2 regions of the Viridibacillus sp. FSL E2-0187 genome follow, and region 2 is predicted to be linked to the other one. Evidence: a T-box and tRNA genes for the amino acid it is inferred to sense, from the RefSeq annotation. Region 2 holds a T-box; the other holds one or more tRNA genes.
What was found. The T-box of region 2 lies ahead of lysS (lysine--tRNA ligase). A T-box ahead of a tRNA ligase gene usually reads a tRNA of that ligase, here a tRNA-Lys.
Positions count from the first base shown of each region.

Region 1: it has a tRNA-Lys gene. The T-box ahead of lysS (lysine--tRNA ligase) is inferred to sense a tRNA for this amino acid. The anticodon was not compared.

Region 1 is NZ_JBBOVG010000002.1:554,299-564,469, forward strand. Features, by position in the region: gene MHH85_RS21945 (Tex family protein) at 233-2,395, shown strand; gene MHH85_RS21950 (SprT family protein) at 2,461-2,916, shown strand; tRNA gene MHH85_RS21955 (tRNA-Asn) at 3,019-3,093, shown strand; tRNA gene MHH85_RS21960 (tRNA-Glu) at 3,097-3,171, shown strand; tRNA gene MHH85_RS21965 (tRNA-Asp) at 3,181-3,257, shown strand; tRNA gene MHH85_RS21970 (tRNA-Gln) at 3,267-3,341, shown strand; tRNA gene MHH85_RS21975 (tRNA-Lys) at 3,361-3,436, shown strand; tRNA gene MHH85_RS21980 (tRNA-Leu) at 3,497-3,583, shown strand; tRNA gene MHH85_RS21985 (tRNA-Arg) at 3,613-3,689, shown strand; tRNA gene MHH85_RS21990 (tRNA-Gly) at 3,716-3,789, shown strand; rRNA gene MHH85_RS21995 (16S ribosomal RNA) at 3,935-5,487, shown strand; rRNA gene MHH85_RS22000 (23S ribosomal RNA) at 5,672-8,601, shown strand; rRNA gene rrf (5S ribosomal RNA) at 8,712-8,827, shown strand; tRNA gene MHH85_RS22010 (tRNA-Asp) at 9,288-9,364, shown strand; gene tsaE (tRNA (adenosine(37)-N6)-threonylcarbamoyltransferase complex ATPase subunit type 1 TsaE) at 9,508-9,960, shown strand; gene tsaB (tRNA (adenosine(37)-N6)-threonylcarbamoyltransferase complex dimerization subunit type 1 TsaB) at 9,957-10,171, shown strand, end outside.
Region 2 is NZ_JBBOVG010000001.1:1,964,648-1,974,818, reverse strand. Features, by position in the region: gene MHH85_RS09550 (DUF4430 domain-containing protein) at 68-994, shown strand; gene MHH85_RS09545 (energy-coupling factor transporter transmembrane component T) at 1,019-1,900, shown strand; gene MHH85_RS09540 (ABC transporter ATP-binding protein) at 1,873-3,579, shown strand; gene MHH85_RS09535 (ECF transporter S component) at 3,528-4,256, shown strand; gene lysS (lysine--tRNA ligase) at 4,932-6,488, opposite strand; T-box leader at 6,577-6,835, opposite strand; gene MHH85_RS09525 (S8 family serine peptidase) at 7,172-9,400, shown strand; gene MHH85_RS09520 (hypothetical protein) at 9,569-10,171, shown strand, end outside.

The DNA.
Region 1 (10,171 bases), on a different contig from region 2:
AGGTGATAATATGGCGCGGGTATTGAAAGACTGGACACCTTATTAAAGCGGTGATGGTTGGCGAGAGCCAAAAATAACAATAGAAACTTTGATGTTAGGAGTCTGCTCTTTTGAGTAGGCTTTTTATTTATTGTAAGATAATTCAATTTAAGTTGATACAAAGCCACCTGATAAAGGTTTTTGAACTTACCTATATGATAAGATAAATAGGATAGAGAAAGGTTGTGACTGTATGGACAACAAAAAAATGCAGCAATTAATTTCGAGAGAACTTAGCATCCGACCAAAACAAGTAGAATCGGTTATCGAATTGTTAGAAGGCTCAAATACTGTGCCGTTTATAGCACGTTATCGTAAAGAAGCAACTGGTTCACTTGATGAAGTTCAAATTAAAGCAATCGAAGACCGTTATCATTATTTACAACAACTTCAACAACGAAAAGAAGAAGTGCTTCGTCTTATCGATGAACAAGGTAAATTAACTGAAGAACTTAAAAAAGATATAGAGGCAGCAACCATTTTAAAACGAGTTGAAGACTTATATCGTCCTTATAAACAAAAACGTAGAACAAAGGCGACAATTGCTAAAGAAAAAGGGTTAGAGCCTTTAGCGGATGAATTAATGAAATTTGCAGCTACTTCACTAGCTGATTTAGCTGCACCTTATATCAATGAGAATGTGGAGTCGGTTGAGGAAGCCTTGCAAGGTGCTAGCGATATTTTAGCGGAGCGCTTTGCTGATGATGCTGCTATTCGTGAGAAAATTCGTAAGCTATCATGGCAAAATGGCAAGGTTCTTTCAGCGGTGAAAGATCCAAGTTTAGACGAAAAATCTGTTTATGAAATGTACTATGAATACGAAGAACCAATTAATAAAATTGTTCCCCACCGTATATTAGCTATTAATCGCGGTGAAAAAGAAGATATTTTGAAAATTAACATAGCCGTACCAGCTGAGCGTGTTCATCAATTGATGTGTACAGAATGGATCCCGCGGACATCCTCACCAGCAGCTAAACAAGTTGAATTAGCCATTGAAGATGCTTACAAACGATTAATTCAACCTTCAATTGAAAGAGAATTGCGTGGAGAGTTGACGGAGAAGGCGGAGGCTCAAGCGATTCATATTTTCTCTGAGAATTTACGTAATCTACTATTACAACCGCCATTAAAAGATCGCTTTGTACTGGGGCTTGACCCAGCATATCGAACGGGTTGTAAATTGGCTGTGGTGGATGATACAGGTAAAATGCTTGAAATCTCTGTAATCTACCCGCATCCGCCAAAAGCAGATCCTATACAATCCAAAAAGGTATTCAAGGACATATTACAAAGGTACCCAATATCTATTATCGCAATTGGTAATGGAACAGCTTCCCGTGAGTCAGAGCAGTTTGTAGCGGAATGTTTGAAAGAGTTAAATAGTGAAACAGCTTATGTTATCGTCAATGAGGCTGGAGCGAGTGTGTATTCCGCTTCAGAAGTAGCGCGTGAAGAGTTCCCTGATTTACAGGTTGAACAACGCAGTGCAGTCTCTATTGCGAGAAGATTACAAGATCCACTCGCCGAGCTCGTAAAAATTGAACCGAAAGCGGTAGGTGTGGGGCAATACCAGCATGATGTATCTCAGAAGAAGCTTGCAGACTCATTAACGTTCATCGTTGAAACAGCTGTTAACCAAGTTGGTGTAGATGTGAACACTGCTTCATCTTCACTTTTACAATATGTATCAGGGTTATCAAAAACAGTTGCAGAAAATATTGTTAAAGTCCGTGGTGAAAATGGGAAATTTACAGCTCGTACACAGTTGAAGAAAATTCCGCGCTTGGGAGCTAAAACGTATGAACAAGCAATTGGTTTCTTACGAATTTCTGAGGCGAAAAACCCGTTAGATGCAACGGGTATTCACCCAGAAAGTTATGATCTTGCAAACAAACTACTCGAAGTTGCTTCTATTAAGAAGGAACAGCTAGGTTCAACGGAAGCTGAAAAAGCGCTAGCTAACTTAGATATTTCAACTTTAAGCTCGCAGTGGGATGTAGGAGAAGTAACATTAAAAGATATCATCGATACATTGATGAAGCCATCACGTGATCCACGCGATGCATTCCCGCAACCATTATTGAAGAAAGATATTTTGAAAATGGAAGATTTGCAACCAGGAATGGAGATGCAAGGGACAGTACGTAACGTAGTGGATTTCGGTGCTTTTGTTGATATCGGTGTTAAACAAGATGGTCTTGTCCATATTTCTAAATTGAAAAATGGTTTTGTAAAACATCCTTTAGATGTAGTGGCTCTTGGTGACATCGTAACCGTATGGGTAGAAAAGATTGAAAAGGATAAAGGGAGAATTGCATTAACGATGCTTCCTCCAGCAAAACAAATCGATTAAAATAGCAGAAAAATAAACCTCGCATTAAAGCGAGGTTTATTTTATAGAAGAAAGGGCAGGATAATATGACCGATGAAGAACTACAAAATCTTGTAATAGAAATCTCCATAAACGTATTCCATAAGCCTTTTAGACATCAAGCCTATTTTAATAAGCGATTACGTTCTACTGGAGGTAGATACTTGTTACAATCACATAATATAGAGATTAACCCGAAATCATTTGAAAAGTTTGGCATTCAGGAAGTAGAAGGGATTATTCGTCATGAGCTATGTCATTATCATCTTCATATAGAAGGAAAGGGATATAAACACCGTGATGCAGATTTTCGATTTCTCTTAAAGAACACTAATGCTCCTAGATACTGCTCTAATTTATCAGAGATAAAGGGAAGAAGCTCTAATAAAAGTTATACTTATATATGTATAAAATGCGGTACAAACTATGTTAGAAAAAAAAGAATGAACCCCGCTAAATACCGTTGTAGCAGGTGTTCAGGGCACATTGAACAAATTAGTTGAAAGTTTTTTTAGAAAAACGCTTGACCTTTTTTGAATACCTGTCTATAATAATAAAAGTCGACAAGGTGATGACGACAAAATGTAACAAAATGCAACATGTTTTCCGAAGTAGCTCAGTGGTAGAGCATCCGGCTGTTAACCGGACGGTCGTAGGTTCGAGTCCTACCTTCGGAGCCATATGGCCCCTTGGTCAAGCGGTTAAGACACCGCCCTTTCACGGCGGTAACACGGGTTCGAATCCCGTAGGGGTCACCAATTTTATATGGTCCGGTAGTTCAGTTGGTTAGAATGCCTGCCTGTCACGCAGGAGGTCGCGGGTTCGAGTCCCGTCCGGACCGCCATTTACTTTTTGGGGTATAGCCAAGCGGTAAGGCAACGGATTTTGATTCCGTCATGCCCTGGTTCGAATCCAGGTACCCCAGCCATTTCCATTCTTCAAGCTACGAGTCATTAGCTCAGTTGGTAGAGCATCTGACTTTTAATCAGAGGGTCGCAGGTTCGAATCCTGCATGACTCACCATTTTAACTTGACATTATGTTTTAAGGTGATATAATATAACCTACATGTTTCAATTGAAATGCGGCCGTGGCGGAATGGCAGACGCGCTAGGTTGAGGGCCTAGTCGAGGTTTACTCGGTGGAGGTTCAAGTCCTCTCGACCGCACCAAAACCCTTACAATATATAATATACGATATGCGCCCGTAGCTCAATTGGATAGAGCGTCTGACTACGGATCAGAAGGTTGTGGATTCGACTTCTGCCGGGCGCGCCATATTTTTTAAAAATTATAATATCAATGCGGGTGTAGTTTAGTGGTAAAACCACAGCCTTCCAAGCTGTTGTCGAGAGTTCGATTCTCTTCACCCGCTCCAATATAATTTATGAACCTTGAAAACTGAACATGCAAGACGTTAATCAATAAACGTTTTTGGACATCAACTTGTTGGTGGGTCAAAACAAAAATAGATATCATCTTCGGATGATACGCTAGCAAAGCTAATGAGCTTTCAAACTACTTTTATGGAGAGTTTGATCCTGGCTCAGGACGAACGCTGGCGGCGTGCCTAATACATGCAAGTCGAGCGAATGATGAAGAAGCTTGCTTCTTCTGATTTAGCGGCGGACGGGTGAGTAACACGTGGGCAACCTACCTAGTAGATTGGGATAACTCCGGGAAACCGGGGCTAATACCGAATAATCCATTTTGTCACATGGCAAAATGCTGAAAGGCGGTTTCGGCTGTCACTACTAGATGGGCCCGCGGTGCATTAGCTAGTTGGTGGGGTAATGGCCTACCAAGGCAACGATGCATAGCCGACCTGAGAGGGTGATCGGCCACATTGGGACTGAGACACGGCCCAAACTCCTACGGGAGGCAGCAGTAGGGAATCTTCCACAATGGACGAAAGTCTGATGGAGCAACGCCGCGTGAGTGATGAAGGTTTTCGGATCGTAAAACTCTGTTGTAAGGGAAGAACAAGTACGTTAGTAACTGAACGTACCTTGACGGTACCTTATTAGAAAGCCACGGCTAACTACGTGCCAGCAGCCGCGGTAATACGTAGGTGGCAAGCGTTGTCCGGATTTATTGGGCGTAAAGCGCGCGCAGGTGGTTTCTTAAGTCTGATGTGAAAGCCCACGGCTCAACCGTGGAGGGTCATTGGAAACTGGGAGACTTGAGTGCAGAAGAGGAAAGTGGAATTCCAAGTGTAGCGGTGAAATGCGTAGAGATTTGGAGGAACACCAGTGGCGAAGGCGACTTTCTGGTCTGTAACTGACACTGAGGCGCGAAAGCGTGGGGAGCAAACAGGATTAGATACCCTGGTAGTCCACGCCGTAAACGATGAGTGCTAAGTGTTAGGGGGTTTCCGCCCCTTAGTGCTGCAGCTAACGCATTAAGCACTCCGCCTGGGGAGTACGGCCGCAAGGTTGAAACTCAAAGGAATTGACGGGGGCCCGCACAAGCGGTGGAGCATGTGGTTTAATTCGAAGCAACGCGAAGAACCTTACCAGGTCTTGACATCCCAATGACCGCTCTAGAGATAGAGTTTTCCCTTCGGGGACATTGGTGACAGGTGGTGCATGGTTGTCGTCAGCTCGTGTCGTGAGATGTTGGGTTAAGTCCCGCAACGAGCGCAACCCTTGATCTTAGTTGCCATCATTTAGTTGGGCACTCTAAGGTGACTGCCGGTGACAAACCGGAGGAAGGTGGGGATGACGTCAAATCATCATGCCCCTTATGACCTGGGCTACACACGTGCTACAATGGACGATACAAAGAGTCGCTAACTCGCGAGGGTATGCTAATCTCATAAAATCGTTCTCAGTTCGGATTGTAGGCTGCAACTCGCCTACATGAAGCCGGAATCGCTAGTAATCGTGGATCAGCATGCCACGGTGAATACGTTCCCGGGCCTTGTACACACCGCCCGTCACACCACGAGAGTTTGTAACACCCGAAGTCGGTGAGGTAACCTTTATGGGGCCAGCCGCCGAAGGTGGGATAGATGATTGGGGTGAAGTCGTAACAAGGTAGCCGTATCGGAAGGTGCGGCTGGATCACCTCCTTTCTAAGGATAATTACGGAAACAGATCTTGGATCTGTCGATTAACGTCTTGCGTTCAGTTTTGAAGGCTCATTGTAAAATGATCTTCAAAACCTTGTTCTTTGAAAACTGGATAAAACGACATTGAAGCAAATTAAGTAACACATTTTTTATTATTAAGTTTTTTAGGCTTAATAACTAACTTTTAGGTTAAGTTATTAAGGGCGCATGGCGGATGCCTTGGCACTAGGAGCCGAAGAAGGACGGCACTAACACCGATATGCTTCGGGGAGCTGTAAGTGAGCTTTGATCCGGAGATTTCCGAATGGGGGAACCCACTGTTCGTAATGGAGCAGTATCTTGACGTGAATACATAGCGTCTTGATGGCAGACCCAGGGAACTGAAACATCTAAGTACCTGGAGGAAGAGAAAGAAAAATCGATTCCCTGAGTAGCGGCGAGCGAAACGGGAATAGCCCAAACCAAGAGGCTTGCCTCTTGGGGTTGTAGGACACTCTATATGGAGTTACAAAGGAATGAGTTAAACGAAGCGGTCTGGAAAGGCCCGCCAGAGCAGGTAACAGCCCTGTAGTTGAAAGTTCATTCTCTCTTGAGTGTATCCTGAGTACGGCGGAACACGTGAAATTCCGTCGGAATCTGGGAGGACCATCTCCCAAGGCTAAATACTACCTAGTGACCGATAGTGAACCAGTACCGTGAGGGAAAGGTGAAAAGCACCCCGGAAGGGGAGTGAAATAGATCCTGAAACCATGTGCCTACAAGTAGTTAGAGCCCGTTAATGGGTGATAGCGTGCCTTTTGTAGAATGAACCGGCGAGTTACGATTACATGCGAGGTTAAGTTTTAGAAGACGGAGCCGTAGCGAAAGCGAGTCTGAATAGGGCGAATGAGTATGTGGTTGTAGACCCGAAACCAGGTGATCTACCCATGTCCAGGGTGAAGGTAAGGTAACACTTACTGGAGGCCCGAACCCACGTACGTTGAAAAGTGCGGGGATGAGGTGTGGGTAGCGGAGAAATTCCAATCGAACCTGGAGATAGCTGGTTCTCTCCGAAATAGCTTTAGGGCTAGCCTCGTGATAGAGAATCCTGGAGGTAGAGCACTGTTTGAACTAGGGGTCCATCCCGGATTACCGAATTCAGACAAACTCCGAATGCCAGTGATTTATGCACGGGAGTCAGACTGCGAGTGATAAGATCCGTAGTCAAAAGGGAAACAGCCCAGACCACCAGCTAAGGTCCCAAAGTAATTGTTAAGTGGAAAAGGATGTGACGTTGCTTAGACAACCAGGATGTTGGCTCAGAAGCAGCCATCATTTAAAGAGTGCGTAATAGCTCACTGGTCGAGTGACGCTGCGCCGAAAATGTATCGGGGCTAAACAATTCACCGAAGCTGTGGATGGACATCTTAGATGTCCGTGGTAGGAGAGCGTTCTAAGTGCTGTGAAGTCAGACCGGAAGGACTGGTGGAGCGCTTAGAAGTGAGAATGCCGGTATGAGTAGCGAAAGACGGGTGAGAATCCCGTCCACCGAATGACTAAGGTTTCCTGAGGAAGGCTCGTCCGCTCAGGGTTAGTCGGGACCTAAGCCGAGGCCGATAGGCGTAGGCGATGGACAACAGGTTGATATTCCTGTACCACCTATTTACCATTTGAGCAATGGGGGGACGCAGTAGGATAGGGTAAGCATGCTGTTGGTTATGCATGTTCAAGCAGTGAGGCGTGAAATGAGGCAAATCCCATTTCTATAACGTTGAGCTGTGATGACGAGGACGTATGTCCGGAGTTCCTGATTTCACACTGCCAAGAAAAGCCTCTAGCGAGGTAAAAGGTGCCCGTACCGCAAACCGACACAGGTAGTCGAGGAGAGAATCCTAAGGTGTGCGAGAGAACTCTCGTTAAGGAACTCGGCAAAATGACCCCGTAACTTCGGGAGAAGGGGTGCTCTAGTAGGGTGAAAGCCCGAGAGAGCCGCAGTGAATAGGCCCAGGCGACTGTTTAGCAAAAACACAGGTCTCTGCAAAACCGTAAGGTGACGTATAGGGGCTGACGCCTGCCCGGTGCTGGAAGGTTAAGAGGAGTGCTTAGCGCAAGCGAAGGTGCGAATTGAAGCCCCAGTAAACGGCGGCCGTAACTATAACGGTCCTAAGGTAGCGAAATTCCTTGTCGGGTAAGTTCCGACCCGCACGAAAGGCGTAACGATCTGGGCACTGTCTCAACGAGAGACTCGGTGAAATTATAGTACCTGTGAAGATGCAGGTTACCCGCGACAGGACGGAAAGACCCCGTGGAGCTTTACTGTAGCCTGATATTGAATTTTGATACATCTTGTACAGGATAGGTAGGAGCCAGAGATTCCGGAGCGCCAGCTTCGGAGGAGGCGTTGGTGGGATACTACCCTAGATGTATTGAACTTCTAACCCATGCCCCTTAGCGGGGTAGGAGACAGTGTCAGGCGGGCAGTTTGACTGGGGCGGTCGCCTCCTAAAGAGTAACGGAGGCGCCCAAAGGTTCCCTCAGAATGGTTGGAAATCATTCGTAGAGTGTAAAGGCATAAGGGAGCTTGACTGCGAGACCTACAAGTCGAGCAGGGTCGAAAGACGGGCTTAGTGATCCGGTGGTTCCGCATGGAAGGGCCATCGCTCAACGGATAAAAGCTACCCCGGGGATAACAGGCTTATCTCCCCCAAGAGTCCACATCGACGGGGAGGTTTGGCACCTCGATGTCGGCTCATCGCATCCTGGGGCTGTAGTCGGTCCCAAGGGTTGGGCTGTTCGCCCATTAAAGCGGTACGCGAGCTGGGTTCAGAACGTCGTGAGACAGTTCGGTCCCTATCCGTCGTGGGCGTAGGAAATTTGAGAGGAGCTGTCCTTAGTACGAGAGGACCGGGATGGACACACCGCTGGTGTACCAGTTGTTCTGCCAAGGGCATCGCTGGGTAGCTATGTGTGGACGGGATAAGTGCTGAAAGCATCTAAGCATGAAGCCCCCCTCAAGATGAGATTTCCCATTACGCAAGTAAGTAAGATCCCTCAAAGACGATGAGGTAGATAGGTTCGAGGTGGAAGTGTGGCGACATACGGAGCTGACGAATACTAATAGATCGAGGACTTAACCAAATTTTACTTAACTAACTTCAATGTAATTTATCCAGTTTTGAGAGAACAAGTTCTCTATAAAAGATTTTCAAGACACAAGTAATACGATGTGTATTGGAAGTCGAATATAGTCTAGTGATGATGGCAAAGAGGTCACACCCGTTCCCATGCCGAACACGGAAGTTAAGCTCTTTAGCGCCGATGGTAGTTGGGGGTTTCCCCCTGTGAGAGTAGGACGTTGCTAGGCACATTAAAGCACAGCTGATTTAATCAGTTGTGCTTTTTTATTTTTTATAATGTAATGGTATATGAGAGTAATTTATCATTAAATGCGATTTTTATATTGTTATTAAATTCCGCTGGTTTTATTGCCTGAATCAGAGGAGCTTGTTTAGTAGTTTTATTCCTATGGCTAATATAAATGATGAGATGGTAAATATAGTGATCCCAATTTACTTGGCAAAGGAAATTCATTAGTTAAGAAAGTTTGAGACTTACAACTTATGGATATTCTTATTTAAAGAGAGTTAATGTAACTTCATTAATGAAACTATTAATGGTAGGTAGCTTAAAGTGTTAGAAATACTTGAATCATACAATATTAGCTGGATAAAGCGAAAATATTTTATATAAAAGTAGTTTTTTTTATGAAAAACTATTGCTAAAGCGTAGAATAGCTGATATAATAAATCTTGTCTTAAAGAAATGGTCCGGTAGTTCAGTTGGTTAGAATGCCTGCCTGTCACGCAGGAGGTCGCGGGTTCGAGTCCCGTCCGGACCGCCATTTACTTTTAAATTCAAATGTAAACACAGCTAATGTAGCTGTGTTATTTTTTTATGTCTAAAAATTTTTAGCCCGTTCACTTTGAACATTTGCGATGCTTTAGGTAAACTATAGTTAATGTAAGTTTGAGAGGATAAGGTCGAATGACAATGGAGATATTGGTTAATTCATTAGAAGAAACAAAAAGTCTTGCTTTGAAACTGGCTGATTTGCTGGAAGCACAGGATACGATTACACTTGAAGGAGATCTTGGTGCAGGTAAGACAACTTTTACACAGTCTTTGGCTAAGGGATTGGGAATTACACGTACAGTGAATAGCCCAACCTTTACAATATTAAAGCAATATGAAGGTAGGTTGCCATTCAATCATTTAGATGTCTATCGACTAGCTGATAGCGATGAAGATTTGGGCTGGGATGAGTTGTTTTTCGGTGATGCCGTGTCTGTAATAGAATGGGCTCATCTAATTGAACAAGATCTACCTGCTGAACGTCTAGGGATTGAAATACATCGAATAGATGAGAATAAAAGACGATTTTTATTGAAACCAATCGGAAAGCGTTATGAACGATTGTGTGAGGAGTTAATGAAATGATTTGGTTAGGAATAGATACATCGAATTACCCGTTAGCTGTAGCCATTGTAAAAGATGGTCAAGTTGTAGCGGAGGAAGTAGCGAATATTAAATTAAATCATTCAATCGGGGCTATGCCAGCGATTGAGCGATTGTTTGAAAGAACAAAGATGAAACCAGCTGAAATTGATGCAATTGCAGTCGGTGAGGGTCCTGGTTCTTATACTGGTGT
Region 2 (10,171 bases):
GAATTAGGAAGGGTGTTGGAGTTAATCTCCAGCACCCTATTCCCATCTATAAGAAGAGGTGCGATAAATGAAAAAATTAATACCATTATGGCTAATGATGATCTTCTCATTGGTTATTATCACTGGCTGTAAGATTCAATCTGTTGAAGAATATAATAATCAGACTGAACAAGAGCAGAGTGTTAAGGGAGCAAGTGAGACTAAGATAATCGTTAAAGGAGATAACGGTGATGTATCAACAAAGGAAGAAATAGAAAAGGATTCTACAATAGAGGCTAAAAAGCCAGATAACGAAGAAGAGGAAAAGAGCGAAACAAAGCAAAAAGAACTAAAAAATGAAGCAGAGGTAACGTCAAAAAAAGAGAACCCAACTAGCAAACCTAAAACTGAGTCAACATCAACTTCGAAAACACCTAGTAAAGATACTTCGACTAGTTCAAATAAAGAAAAGCCAGATAAAAGTCCAGCACAATCTAAAGATAAAACACCAGAAAAAGACCAAAAGCCCGACAAGGTTAAAAAACCAGAAAATAATAACGTCGCTCAAAAGCCAAGTAAGCCTAATAAAGAAGATGAAAAGAAAAAAGAATATGTAACTATTTCTATTAGTGCTGCAACTTTGCTAACGCATTGGGATATGTTAAAACCTGCGTTACAGAGTGAAAAATACGTGCCGAAAAATGGTGTAATTTTAAAGTCTACGAAATATGAGATCTTAAACGAAGACGAAACGGTTTGGTCTATTATTAAACGAGCTACAAAAGAACATGGTATTCATATGGAATATGAAGGAGCGGGCGACAATCAATATGGCTCTGTCTATATCGAAGGGATTAATCACCTTTATGAATTCGACGCAGGGGAATTAAGTGGTTGGATGTACTCTATAAACGGGCAGACCCCTAATTATGGTGTGAGTGCAGTTACCGTTAAAAATGGTGACAATATTCAGTTTCAATACACAGTCGATCTAGGCCGTGATATAGGTAGATAATGATTAAAAGGAGTAATAAGCATCATGAAAGCATTTGAAACGTATCACCCCATTGTCCTTTTCGCATATTTTGCATCTGTCATCGGACTTTCCATGTTCTATATGCATCCAGTTTATTTACTTATTACATGTATTGGAGCTATTACATTAAATCTATTACTTAATAGAAAATCATTTATAAGTGGATTAAAGTTTTTCGTACCGATGTTTTTTATCGCAGCAATTATTAATCCACTTATTAGTCATGACGGGGAAATCATTCTATTTTACATAGATTATAATCCTATAACATTAGAGGCTATTGTTTATGGATTTGCGATGTCCATTATGATTTGTTCAGTCATTTTTTGGTTTGGTTGTTATAACGTTGTAATGACATCTGATAAATTTCTTTATTTATTCGGTAAGGTATCCCCTGCACTAGCGTTGGTCATTTCATTAACATTACGTCTTGTTCCGCGCTTTAAACATCAAATTACAGTTATTTCACATGCACAAAAGACAATTGGCATGGATATTTCAGCCGGCAATCCTTGGCAAAGAGTAAAAAGCGGGATTCGAATTATCTCCATTCTTATAACTTGGGCACTTGAAAATGCGATTGAGACCGCTGATTCGATGAAAGCACGTGGTTATGGTTTGAAAAACCGTTCCACATTCTCACTATTCGTTTTTGAAAAAAGAGATGGGTTTTTACTTGGGATTATATTAACTCTTCTTTTTATAAACATTCTTGGCAGTTACTTTGGTGTGACAACGTATTATTTTTATCCAACGTTTACTGAATTAACTGTAACTCCAATTAGTATAGGACTTTATACTTCTTATGCTAGTTTACTAGTAATACCTATTGTGATAGAAATTCGGGAGGCAATTAAATGGCGCTCATTGAAATACAACATGTAAATTTTCAATATCCAGATAAACAAGAGCGAGTATTAGATGATATCAATTTAACAATTGAAGAAGGTGAATTTGCTGTTCTATGCGGTACATCTGGCTGTGGTAAAAGTACATTATTAAAACATTTAAAAAGAGAAATAGCTCCTCATGGTGAGAAATCAGGGACTATTCTTTATGCGGGTACTGCATTGGCCGATTTACCTGATCGCGTTGCAGCTTCTGAAATTGGTTTTGTTATGCAAAATCCAGAAAATCAAATTGTCACTGATAAAGTTTGGCATGAGTTGTCTTTTGGTCTTGAAAACTTAGGATTAGACACGATGACAATTCGACGTAGAGTGGCTGAAATGGCAAATTTTTTCGGTATTCAGCAGTGGTTTAGGAAAAGTACGATGGAGTTATCCGGTGGCCAAAAGCAACTGTTAAATCTTGCAGCAATTATGGCTATGCAACCAAAGTTATTGATTTTAGATGAACCGACCTCACAGCTTGATCCAATAGCAGCTACAGAATTCATCGGTACTTTGCAAAAGTTAAATAAAGAACTTGGATTAACAATTATTCTTGTAGAACATCGCTTAGAAGAGGTTTTTCCTATAGCAGATCGTGTTGTGGTCATGGAGAAAGGTCGCATTATTTGTAATGATTCACCACAGGATGTTGCACAACATTTAAAAGCATTCGATTCCTCTCATCCAATGATGCTAGGCTTACCTACACCAGTGCGGATTAATAATGCATTGCAAATCAATGATGTTGTACCATTAACGATACGAGATGGGCGAAATTGGCTTACAAAGCACTTTACTAATGAAGTACGTGCTTTAGAAGGAAAATTGAGTACGGCCAATCCAACTGATGACATTGTTTTGGAAGTTAAAGAGGCATGGTTCCGTTATGAAAAGAATGCTCAAGATGTATTAAGAGGTTTCTCAATGCAAGTACGTGCTGGGGAGATTGTTAGTATTTTAGGTGGAAACGGCACAGGGAAAACAACCGCACTAGGTATAATGTCAGGATTATTTAAACCATATCGAGGAAAAGTCTTCGTTAATGGAAAACCCATTAAAAAGTTTTCAAACGGCGAACTGTATCGTAATAATATAGCTGTATTACCGCAGGACCCATTAACTCTACTCGTTGAAAAGAGAGTACAACTTGAATTCGATAGTATAATCGACGTTTTAGGCATCTCAAAAGAGGCAGCTAATGTACAGCTAAATGAAATTATCAAAACACTTAATATCGGTCATTTATTAGATAGTCATCCATATGATTTGAGCGGGGGAGAACAACAAAAAGTTGCTTTAGCCAAGGTTTTGTTATTAAACCCTAAAATAATCCTGCTAGACGAGCCTACAAAGGGCATTGATGCATATTCTAAGGAAATATTCGCCGAAGTACTGAGAGCGCTTAAAAAGCGTCGAGTGGCCGTTGTAATGGTTACACATGATATTGAGTTCTCAGCGCAGTATTCTGACCGTTGTGCCATGTTCTTTGATGGCAATATCGTTTCTGAGGATGAACCAAAACTGTTTTACAGTGGAAATAATTTTTATACAACTGCAGCGCATCGAATGTCGCGTCATTTATATGATTTTGCAGTGACAAGTGAGGACGTGATTTCGTTATGCAAGCACAATCAACAGCTCGAGCAGATAACTACTCCCGTAAACGTCTAATTTTCTCCAGTATCATTATATTTGTAGTTATTCCAATCGTCATGCTTATTGGAGTGACTATCTTCAATGATCGTAAATACAATCTTATATCTATGATTATCGTATTATTAGCCTGTGTGCCATTCTTTGTTTCATTTGAAAGAAGAAAACCACAAGCACGAGAAATTTTAACGATAGCTGTTATGTCGGCTATTTCTGTTGCAGGTCGTGCAGCCTTCATTTGGATCCCTGCTTTTAAGCCAGTGACAGCCATAACAGCTATTACTGGATTTGCATTCGGAGCGGAAGCAGGATTTCTAACAGGAGCGACATCTGCCATAGCATCAAACATCTTTTTCGGACAAGGTCCATGGACTCCATTTCAAATGTTTACATGGGGGATCCTTGGTTTTATCGCTGGTCTATTAGGACAAAAAGGTTGGATGAAAAGCAAAATAGCACTCATTATTTATGGGGTTTTTGCTGGAATAATGTATTCCTTCTGTATGGACATTTGGACGGTCATTTCTTATGATGGGTTGTTTTCTTGGAAAAGGTATTTAATTGCTATGTCAACAGCTATTCCGTTTACGATTGTCTATGTAGTATCAAATGTCGTTTTTTTACTCGTTTTAGCCAAACCGATTGGTGAAAAATTAGAACGAATAAAAGTGAAATATGGAATGTTGAATAACTAGAAAAGAAAAAGAACTGTTTCGAAAGTCGTTAATCTAGACTTTTAAAACAGTTCTTTTTTTAATACAGTTTGCTTTCATACTCAGCGAATAATCGAATCTCAGGACTCTGAGTTCTTTTTTTACTTACAAAAAGGATAATATCAACATTGTTGGAATTATGTTAAAATTTCATTTATTCCACTAAGGAGGGTCACACATTGGATAAAAATAAACATTCATCGGTTCTTTTAGTAGCTTTAACAAACTTATTAATCATTTGTTTAGCTCAATATTTTTATGCTTTGATGTTGATAGACAATAATGTGGTGACCATTTTTCAACTTTTTTACATACCTTTAATTAGTATAACTATCAATTTGCTACTATGGTCAAGTAGATTCAAAATCAAATTTTATCTACATTGGATTTTTGTGTACATTAGTTACTTCTTTTCCATTTTTATTTTCTATTTCATTAATTATATTAATGTAGATTCAATAAAGTGGGGAGATTTCCCCCCAGGTGAAGCATACTGGGATTTGTTTTTATACGTTTTCGTTAATTCAATGTTACAGTTATCCATTTTGTTTTTCCTGAACATTGCTACTTGTTTACTTTATAAGATAATCAGAAGAAGTGATTATACAACTATATAACATGATTAATTAATCATGTTATATAGTTAACTTCAAATACTTAAGAAAAAGTAAGCAATTCTATTATTTTTTCACTTCCCACTGCACTAATAAGCAAAGGTAATCGAGGACCACTATTTTCATTCATCACTAGCTGATAAACATTTCTAAATAAGTCTTTCTGATATTCGCGCATTCTTTTTTTGTCATCCTGATGGCAGATGGCATAAATATTTTTCATTAAAGCATCGCCTGTTAAGGTAGGTTCAAATGCGAGTAAATCCACAAGCTGTTTCACTTTCTCTTGTTGTAGTTCAGGTAGACTATTGTAGTATAAAGTATTTTTTTCGTCATTAATACTTACTAACCGATTAGGATTCCAATCGTTCATCCAATGAGCTACTCGGTGGCTGATCCGTGTTATTTCTTCAATTGTATGTTTTTCACCTGTTTGACTTAAAGATGTGTGTAATAAATCGGTGTTAAAACCAATTAAAGAGAAAATACTTGCTACTTGGCTAAAATTAGGTTGCTTCATTGATCTATTTGCTCCTGCTAATTTTAAGGAATGTATTAAGTGTTCATCTTTTAGTAAGCCCTGAATATAAGAGGATAGATACCGTTCATACTCTGAATAATTACGTAATACATCCTCATCTAAACCGATATTAAAAGCAGCATTGGGGTTGTATTTTGCAAACATAAATAGAATAAGCTCTGGTGTATATACATTTAACAATTCATTTGGTGTAATAACGTTCCCAGATGAGCTAGACATCTTTTGGTTTGTGCCTTTTAATCCTATAAACTCATATGCAGCATAGTCAGGAGCTTTATAATCGAAAATTTCTTTTGCTATAACTTTGGATACATTATAACTTCCTGTAGCAGAGGAATGATCACGCCCCCCTGGTTCAAATACAACATCCTCTACCATCCAGCGCATTGCCCAATCTACTTTCCAGTTGAGCTTTATATTGTTGCTATCTGATAAAGCTTGAGATCCTTTATTTCCACAAGTACACTCATATTCAAAAATTTCAAGTTCTGCATTAAAAGAGTTTATTGTAGTCGAATCCTTGTTACAAACATGACAGTACAATGTAATTGGATAAAAGGTTGCACGTTCTTCTTTTATAGGGGGGCTAGATTTAAACCGCATAAGTATGTCATAAATCTCTAGACGTTTTTTTAATGCAGTTCGTATAAATTGTATATACCGTCCAGAACGATACTCAATATTTTGATATATAAATTGGGGTTCGATATCAAATGCTAGTAATGAGTGTTCAAACTCTTTTTCAAAATGACTAGCATAAGATCCTTTACCAAAAGGGTTTGGAACATCTGAATAAGGCATGCCAATATACCTCTCGTAAGATGAAGCTACATTTTGTGGAACTTTCCTTAGTCTATCAAAATCATCCCAAGAAAAAATGAATCGTGTTTTTTTTCCCATACTTTCTAATGCTTTTACAACAAAAAAAGTTGTTACTATTTCACGAAAATTCCCAATGTGAACGGAACCTGAAGGGCTTATCCCTGAAGCACAAGTAAAAACCTCTTTTGTGGGATACTTCTGAATTAATCTTTCTGCAATTTGATATGCCCAATGCATATAATCACCTCAACTTAAAATTTTTTTAATCATTAAGAAATGAATAGAAAATAAAAAAACTCCCACCTCCCAAGACATATGTCAATGTCTTGAGGGCGAGAGTTTGAATTCGCGGTACCACCTCAGTTTGCTTATTGATCACTCAACAAGCCTTATCAGGTACGGCGAAAGTGCGATACCCTATCCCTATAACGGGGGAATCCGTCGTAGTATCCCTAAGTAACTCTATACTTAGTTCCGTACGAAGCTCGGAGTTTTTGTTCAATAAGATTTCCCATCCCTCTTTTCACCAACCAAGGGTCTCTGTAATAATCCTTCTTATTTACTCTTCTCTTCATCGCTCATTAATTATTGTTATTGATAATAGCAAAATTACTTTTCCTTTTCAACCAAAATTTAGGTTAAAATTAAAAAAATAGAAAAAAGACGTCTATTATTATTTTAAAAATTCCTCCTCTGCAATACTTGAGAAGGCTTTTTTGTTTCTTTTTTATAGAGTATTCTATCCAATAGTTCAATTCAAATACATAAGATTGTATCTAATATTAAATTTAGGGATGCTAGAATATATAAACTTATAGAGCTAAAAATATATTAGATTTGTGAAAGTCTTTTAAGTAGAATAAAATATACATAATATTAGACTTTATGCTAAAAAAATGAAGAAAGGGGGTCTCATAACAGTGAAAAAGCCTTTATGGAAGCATGTAAGTATTTCATGCCTTGCTTTAACAGCTTTATGGACCTTATCCGATAAACATCAATTCGCTTACGCTGAAGAAAATACAATTAATGCGTTGATCTCATATAAAAACGAAGAAGGTAAACAGAGAGTGTTAGGGGACGCTGAAGATGTCGGTGAAGTATTGGACAATGTGGAAATGGTTGAAGCATCTTTAACAGAGCAACAACTGTCTGACCTAAAGAAAGATCCTAACATTGAATTTGTTGATACTAAAGAAGCACCAATGACTTTAGCTGATTTGGCTACACCGGCTCAACCTTTACTAATACCTACTTGGAATATAAGTTTAATCAATACGCCTGTAGCATGGAATAACGGTATTTTTGGCAATAAAGTTAAAGTAGCGGTTATTGATACAGGAATTAACCCTATTGATGATTTGCAGAATGTTGTAAGAAGAGTATCCTTTGTGAGGGATTTGCCAGAAACAGTTATTAAAGAATCAGACAATGTGGATCGTGGAGGTATAAGAAATAATGGGCATGGTACATCAGTAGCTGCAGTCATCGGTGCAAGAGTTGGTGGTTATTTAAAAGACCAAAAAACCACTGATGTTATTGGGGTTGCACCAAACGTCCAATTATATTCTTTGAAATATGCGGATGGCACAACGAGTGGAACTACAACAGAAATCGTCAAATCAATTGATTGGGCTATTGCAAACAAAATGGACATTATTAATATTTCTTCTGGTTTATATGTTGATGTCCCTGCACTAAGAAATGCAGTTCAAAAAGCTTATAACGCAGGTATTTTAATTGTTGCCTCGGCTGGTAATGATGGCAATGATAGAAATGTCACTTATCCTGCAAGATATAGTCAAGTGATTGCTGTATCATCTATTAGTGCTAAACAAAAGATTAGTACTTTCTCAAATACAGGCTCATCTATGAATCTTACTGCTCCAGGTGAAGCTGTACCTACGATTAATAAAGACGGCAAATTGATTTATGCTAGCGGTACTTCATATGCAGCACCGCATGTTACAGGCATACTTGCTCTATTAAAACAGCAATACCCATTTTTATCTGCGAAAGAATTACGTGCAAAATTAGATGAACAGGCAATTGACCTCGGTATAACAGGGATCGACAATTTATATGGGCATGGGTTGGCTCAATACCCACAAGCCGATGAATTAGTCATTGAAGATTTGGTTGATCCTCAAATTGAAAAAGTAACCGATCATACTGCGACTGTTAGTTTTTCATTGCCAAATGATACGAACGTTAAAAAGATAGCTATTTTCTTAGATGATAAACTTGTCACATCCACCACTGCAAACAAATATACAATAAAAAAATTACAAGCTTCTAAAGACTATAAGATAACTTTAAAAGTTGTAAGCCGAGATGGAAGAGCATCCAATGGCCTAGACCTGCAATTGCATACGTTAAAGGACGTTACCCCACCTGCTGAGGTGACAAAATTAATAGCGTCATCAATTCAAATAAATGCAGCTAAGATAAATTGGCGAAAGCCGTCAACCGAAGACTTTAAACATTCTAAAATATACGTAAATAATAAAAAAATAGCTACCACAAATGAATCTACATATACAATACGCAATTTGAAGCCAGGTCAGACGTATAACATTGAAGTGAAAACAGAAGACGAAGCGAAAAATGTTTCGCAAGGTGTAGCAATTACTATCCAAACACCTGCAAAGAAATTCTTACATTCACCTTCAGTAAAAAAAGTATCTGATCGGAGTACAAAGGTAAGTGGTACTGCTGAAGCAAATACGACGTTTTTAATTTATAAAGGGAATAAAAAAATAGCTCAAGCTTCCGTCCAATCAAATGGTAGCTATACTGCTGCTATTAAAAAACAGGTAGCCAATAGTAAATTATCCGTCTATATTACAGATAAACAAGGCAATACGAGCCCAGTAAAAAGACTGACAGTCATAGATAAAACGGCACCAGACAAGCCAAAAGTAAATAAGGTAACAAGTAACTCAACTATTATTACAGGTACTGCTGAACCGTTTGCAATAATCGAAATGATTAAAGAAAAAAAGATTATAGCTAAAACCGAAGTAAAATCTTCTGGTAAATTTTCGTTTAACATTAAAAAGTTAAAGAGAAATTCAACTGTTTCGTTTTACGCTATTGATCAAGCGCATAATCGTAGTAAAAGTACTTTAATTAATGTGCAATCTTAGAAAACTACGCCTCTATATAGGTCTCTTATCCTCTTAATCCGCTTTATTTATGTGGATGATATTGATAGGGTAGGGGAGTATATATGGGGGTATATTTTTTGTTGAATATATGGACTAACGAGGTTTATAATAAATGTAAATAAAACTATTAATTGGAAGGTGATGTATATGAAAGAAAAAACGTTCCAACAAACAGTTGGCTTTAGCATAAAAGATACTGTGGCACTATATTGGCTATTCAAAACACAACAAACGGAATGTTATTCTGTTGAAATACATAAAACCTTTCAAAAAGACTTTCCCGGACGCCCTGTTGGCTATGAATATGTCGCACGTATTGCAAAACAACTAGAAGCAGATGGGGCTTTAAAAGTAAGACAAGAACAAAAAAGGCTATTCTATCATGCTACTGGGCTAGGTATTGAACGACTTCGCAGATACGAAAAACTCTATTTCCAGCAATTCCATGAAATCGTACTCGTATTGGATCGTTTTTATTATGCCTTAACAAAAAACGGGGAAAAACCAGCTGCACCTAACCATCCGCTTCCAGAAGAATTTCGTGCTTATTTCTCGAAACTTATATCAGTAAAGGATATCGTACGCTATTTGGCACTTAAACTAAGTCAAACAAGATCGTCCTTTTATATGGCAGAAGTAGGTCAACAACTAGAAGACGTGTTTGGTTGGACTCCTTCAAACGGATATTTATATCAAATCGCACGTGAAATGGAAGAAACTGATTTGCTCATTGGTTATTGGCCAGATGAA